One region of the Vibrio metoecus genome, then DNA from elsewhere that is predicted to be linked to it. Evidence: predicted binding sites of a transcription regulator. Region 1 holds the regulator's gene; the other holds the start of a gene.
What was found. The regulator MetJ, encoded in region 1, represses methionine synthesis genes. The targets are predictions, from matches to a motif close to TTAGACNTNTANANGTCTAA.

Region 1 (3,214 bases):
CGGTTCGTGAAATCGCACAAAACGTGGAAAATGTGTACAAGTACACCGCGAAAGGTAACACCGTTGCAGTCATTTCTAACGGCACTGCGATTTTAGGATTGGGCAATTTGGGACCGATGGCTTCTAAGCCTGTCATGGAAGGCAAGGCGCTGCTGTTTAAACGCTTTGCAGGACTGGATTCGATTGATATTGAAGTAAAACACCGCACCATCGATGAATTTGTTGATACGGTAGCCAACATTGCGGATACCTTCGGTGGCATTAACTTAGAAGACATCAAAGCCCCAGACTGCTTTGAAATTGAACGCCGCCTGATTGAACGTTGTGATGTGCCAGTGTTCCACGATGACCAACACGGTACCGCGATTGTGACTGCTGCGGGCATGCTCAACGCATTAGAGCTACAAGGTAAACAGCTGAAAGACTGTATGATTGTCTGTCTTGGTGCAGGGGCTGCTGCGGTAGCGTGTATGGAGCTACTGATCAAATGCGGTGCAATGCGTGAGAAGATTTACATGCTGGATCGCAAAGGCGTGATCCACACGCGCCGTGACGATCTCAACGAATACAAACAGCTGTTTGCCAACAACACGGATAAACGCACACTGGAAGATGTGATTGCGGGAGCGGATCTGTTCTTAGGCGTATCAGGCCCTAACCTGCTACCAGCGGAGGCACTCAAACTGATGGCCGACAAGCCTGTGGTGTTTGCGTGTTCCAACCCAGATCCTGAAATCAAGCCAGAAATTGCTCATCAAGTGCGTAACGACATGATCATGGGGACTGGTCGCAGCGACTATCCAAACCAAGTTAACAACGTGCTCTGCTTCCCGTTCATTTTCCGCGGAGCATTGGATGTTCGTGCGAGTGAGATCAATGACCAGATGAAATTGGCTGCGGTAGACGCCATTCGCCAACTGGCGAAAGAGCCAGTACCTGCGGAAGTATTGGCAGCCGCTGGCGTTGATAAGCTGAGTTTCGGTATTGAGTACATCATTCCAAAGCCGATGGACCCACGCCTATTGCCACGCGTAGCACGTGCAGTCGCGGAAGCGGCAGTGGAATCAGGCGTTGCTCGTATCCCAATGCCAGAAAACTACATGCAGGCTTAATCTGCTTGTTTATGTTGATAAACAGTCGATAAAAAAAGCCCCTCAGTTATATGAGGGGCTTTTTTATGAGCGTTATCAGTTCGCTTAGCGAATTGCGCTAACGAACACCATTACTCATCGTAAGATTCGAACTCAATACCCATTTCGGTCATCAAACGTTTGGCTTCGGCAGGAATGTCATCAGGGCGATCTTTACGCAGGTCTTCATCCGTCGGCAAAGGCTGGCCAGTGTAGGCATGCAAGAAGGCTTCACACAGCAATTCACTGTTGGTTGCGTGACGTAAGTTATTGACTTGACGGCGTGTTCTCTCATCCGTTAGCACTTTGAGAACTTTCAGCGGAATGGATACCGTGATTTTTTTTACCAACTCGCTCTTTTTCCCATGCTCTGCATAGGGGCTGATGTATTCGCCATTCCAGTCTGCCATTGCGCACCTTCGTTATTGTGGTTCGAATCGAAATTTCAAAGGCCCTAATTTTAGCGGGATTTACTGCCATAAGCAAAGACATATAGACGTCTAGAAGTGTTGACGTCTTTATTTAACATCAGTAAAGTGTCGAGTAATTTATGGGCAACAAAATGTGAGCCCATATGAGGTCACGTTGTCATAAGACAACCCTCTCTGCTGCTTTGAGCAGGAAAGGTATATGATGACGCACTCTAGGACAGAATAGCCAGCAAGGAAAACTCCATGACCACACGCAAGCCAGCCACCATTGCGGTTCGTACCGGGATTGAATCGGACACTCAATACCATGCCGTTGTGCCCCCTATTTATCTTTCGACCAACTATGGTTTTCCCGCATTTGGCGAAGTACCTAAATACGATTACACCCGCTCAGGCAACCCAAACCGTGGTTTGTTAGAACAAACCCTGTATGAGCTTGAATGTGGTGAAGGTGCGGTGGTGACCAACTGTGGTACTTCGGCCATCAATTTGTGGGTCACGGCGTTGTTAGGCCCAGAAGATCTGATTGTGGCACCACATGACTGCTATGGCGGTACTTACCGTTTGCTCAACACTCGTGCTAAAAAAGGCGACTTCAAAGTGCAGTTTGTCGACCAATCCAACGAACAAGCACTCACGCAAGCCTTAGCACGCAAACCAAAGTTGCTGTTGATTGAAACCCCCTCCAACCCTTTAGTTCGCGTGGTGGACATCGCTCATCTTTGTCAGTTAGCGAAAGCGCAAGGTACTTTGGTGGCGGTCGATAACACCTTCTTAACTCCAGTATTCCAAAAACCGCTCACCTTAGGCGCGGATTTTGTTCTGCACTCCACCACCAAATACATTAACGGTCACTCCGATGTGATTGGTGGTGTGTTGATCTGTAAAAGTAAGCAACATGCGGAAGAGCTAGCTTGGTGGGGCAACTGTTTAGGTTCAACCGGTACTCCATTTGATAGCTACATGACCTTACGTGGCATTCGCACGCTAGGCGCGCGGATGCGCGTACATGAAGAGAGCGCGCAACAGATTTTGGCTTATCTACAGACTCAATCATTGGTTGGCAAAATTTACCATCCAAGCCTACCCAACCACCCAGGCCATGAAATTGCGAAAAAACAACAATCAGGCTTTGGCTCTATGCTCAGTTTTGAATTTGCCGGCAGTTTTGAGCAACTGAAATTCTTTGTAGGCAAGTTGGCGCTGTTTTCACTGGCGGAGTCACTTGGTGGGGTAGAAAGCCTGATTTGCCACCCCGCCTCCATGACTCATCGTGCGATGGGTGAAGAAGCATTAGCCGAAGCTGGAATTTCACAGCAGTTGCTGCGCCTTTCCGTCGGTCTTGAAGATGCCTCAGATCTGATTGCCGATCTTGACCAAGCCTTTCAGCAAACTCTTTCAGCGAATTAAGGAGACCTGTGAATGACTCACGCTCGTCAACTGCATAAATTTGGTGGTAGTAGCCTTGCCGACCCAGAATGTTATCTGCGGGTCACGAAAATTCTTAAAAGTTATTCGAAGAGTGAAGATCTGGTGGTGGTCTCTGCGGCTGGCAAAACCACGAACCGTTTGATCAGTTTTGTCGAAGCACTCAGTAAAGATGGCCGAGTTGCCCATGAAACTTTACATGCACTGCGCCAATATCAGTCCGAT
Region 2 (3,214 bases), 550 kb from region 1:
TCGCGCAGTTTCAGCGGCACGTTATCGTAGATTTCAAGCTGCCCTGCGTTGACAATCCCCATGTCCATACCGTGTTTGAAGCAGTGATAAAGGAAAACAGCATGGATCGCTTCACGCACATAGTTGTTGCCGCGGAAAGAGAAGGAAACGTTAGACACACCGCCAGAAATCATCGCATGCGGCAGATCACGCTTAATGTCTGCCACCGCATTAATGAAATCCAACGCATAGTTATTGTGCTCATCAATTCCGGTCGCAACGGCAAAGATGTTAGGGTCAAAAATAATATCTTCCGGTGGGAAGCCCACTTCATCGACCAAAATATGGTAAGCCCGACGACAGATCTCCAATTTGCGCTCACGGGTATCGGCTTGGCCCACTTCGTCAAACGCCATCACAATCACGGCGGCACCATAGCGACGCACCAATTTGGCTTGGGCAATAAACTTCTCTTTGCCTTCTTTTAAAGAAATAGAGTTGACGATGCCTTTACCCTGAATGCATTTCAGACCCGCTTCAATCACCTCCCATTTCGAGGAGTCGACCATCACCGGAACTTTGGAGATTTCTGGTTCAGAGGCGCATAGATTCAAAAAGCGCACCATGCACGCCTCGGCGTCCAACATGCCTTCATCCATGTTGATATCAATGATCTGCGCGCCGTTTTCGACTTGCTCACGCGCCACATCGAGCGCTTCGTCGTATTGCTCTTCTTTAATTAAACGCTTAAAACGCGCTGAACCGGTGACGTTAGTACGTTCGCCCACGTTAACAAACAAGGTTTCAGGGCCAATATTGAGCGGCTCTAAACCCGAGAGACGACATTCTACTTTCAGATCTGGCAGAGCCCTTGGTTTTACACCCTCGACGGCTTTGGCAATGGCGGCGATATGCTCAGGAGTAGTACCACAGCAGCCACCGACTAAGTTAAGAAAACCTGCTTGCGCCCATTCGGCAATATGTTCTGCCATCTCCTCGGCAGAGAGATCGTATTCGCCAAACGCATTCGGTAACCCCGCATTCGGGTGCGCGGAAACATAGCATTCCGAAATGCGTGAAAGCTCTTCCACATACTGGCGCAGCTCATCAGGGCCTAACGCACAGTTCAAGCCAAACGAAATCGGCCGTACATGACGCAAGGCGTTGTAGAAAGCTTCCGTCGTCTGTCCAGACAGAGTACGGCCTGAGGCATCGGTAATCGTACCGGAAATCATCACCGGTAAGTTGATGCCCAGTTCTTCAAATACGCTATCGACCGCAAACGCACAGGCTTTGGCGTTCAGTGTATCGAAGATGGTTTCAATGAGGATCAGATCGCTTCCGCCGTTGATCAAAGCACGGGTGGATTCGGAATAGGCCTGAACAAGCTGGTCAAAGGAAACATTACGAAAGCCCGGATCATTCACATCAGGAGAAATAGAACACGTACGGTTGGTTGGACCAAGCACACCAGCGACATAGCGTGGCTTATTAGGATTTTTAGCTGTCCATTCATCAGCAACTTCACGCGCCAGTTTGGCAGCGGCAAAATTAATCTCATCACTGAGCGCCTGCATGTCATAGTCAGCCATGGCAATCGTGGTCGAGTTAAACGTGTTGGTCTCAAGAATATCAGCCCCCGCTTCGAGATAAGCCGAATGAATGTCTTTAATGATTTGCGGTTGAGTAAGCACTAAGAGGTCGTTGTTTCCTTTTAAATCACAGTGCCAATTTGCAAATCGATCACCACGATAATCCTCCTCTTGTAACTTATAACTCTGAATCATCGTTCCCATACCACCATCAATCAGTAGGATACGCTGTTTCAGTTGTTGCTCAAGTTGTTGTCTCACTTCCATTCTCACTATACCGCCTCATTCCTTTTGCTTTGATGACATCCTATCACACAAATTTCAGAAATCTAGACGTCTAAAAAATGATTAAACCAACCAAAATATTTTGTGTGTGAGCTCACCCTCGTATGATTAAAAAGTATTTGCTATTTACTCAACAGAGAAAGACAATTTCGTTCACAAATTGTTACACACACTGAGAAGAGAATGTCCGTCTATCACACTTTGTGCTTCCTCTCGGCGGCAGCCATGTTGATTGCTTTTTTAAACAGCAAGATCAGCAAAATGCAAACGACCATCGCGATTACTGCTGGTTCGATGATGTTGTCTTTATTAATCCTCATCGCAGGTCAAAACAACTGGTTCCATCTCTCCCAAATCGCGACAGAAACCGTCACCAGTATCAACTTTGAAAATTTTCTGCTCAAAGGGATTCTAGGCTTCCTACTTTTTGCTGGTGGTTTGGGGATTAAGCTACCCAATCTAAAAGATCAAAAGTGGGAAATTACCGTACTAGCACTTGGTGCTACCTTATTCTCGACTTTCTTTATCGGATTTGCGCTGTACGGTTTCTGTCAGTTGATCGGCATTCAGTTTGATCTGGTCTACTGTCTACTGTTCGGTGCTCTCATTTCCCCCACAGACCCAATTGCCGTTCTCGCGATTGTGAAGAAGCTAAAAGCACCAAAACGCATTTCTACCCAGATTGAAGGTGAATCACTCTTCAACGATGGTTTTGGTCTGGTTATCTTTGTCACGATCTTTACGATTGCTTTTGGTCATGAAACTCCGACCATCGGCAGTGTTACCTTGCTCTTCATGCAAGAAGCCATTGGCGGCATTGTTTACGGCTTCTTGCTCGGGTTATTGTTTCACTACCTTATTTCGGCAACCGATGACCACTCGATGGAGCTGTTGTTAACCATAGGTATTCCAACTGCAGGCTATGCCTTTGCCGACGTAGTTCACGTTTCAGGTCCACTGGCGATGGTGGTTTCTGGCATCATGATTGGTAACTGGACTCGATTTATTGGCTTCTCAAAAGAGAGCGAAGAGCATCTCGATCACTTCTGGGAATTGGTCGATGAATTCCTCAACGGCGTCTTGTTCCTACTGATCGGCATGTCGATGCTGTTGTTCGAATTCCACCAAGAAGATTGGATCTTGATGGCATTTGCAATTCCTGTTGTTCTGTGTGGGCGTTATCTGAGTGTGTTTGTCTCTTACATTGGTTTTAAGCGCTACCGTACCTACAACCCTTGGTCAATCCGCATTTTGACTTGGGGTGGCTTACGCGGTGGTTTAGCACTCGCGATGGCACTCTCTATCCCTTCAGGAATCATGGTCATCCCAGAGAAGCTTATCGATGTAAAAGAGCTGAT

Region 2: the regulator MetJ is predicted to act here: its motif matches at 1,893-1,912, upstream of metH (methionine synthase).

Annotation. Positions count from the first base shown of each region.
Region 1 covers NZ_CP035686.1:39,619-42,832, reverse strand. The annotation lists gene EPB59_RS00180 (malic enzyme-like NAD(P)-binding protein) at 1-1,112, shown strand, start outside; gene metJ (met regulon transcriptional regulator MetJ) at 1,223-1,540, opposite strand; gene EPB59_RS00170 (O-succinylhomoserine (thiol)-lyase) at 1,805-2,971, shown strand; gene EPB59_RS00165 (bifunctional aspartate kinase/homoserine dehydrogenase II) at 2,984-3,214, shown strand, end outside.
Region 2 covers NZ_CP035686.1:2,395,884-2,399,097, forward strand. The annotation lists gene metH (methionine synthase) at 1-1,844, opposite strand, end outside; gene EPB59_RS10855 (cation:proton antiporter) at 2,040-3,214, shown strand, end outside.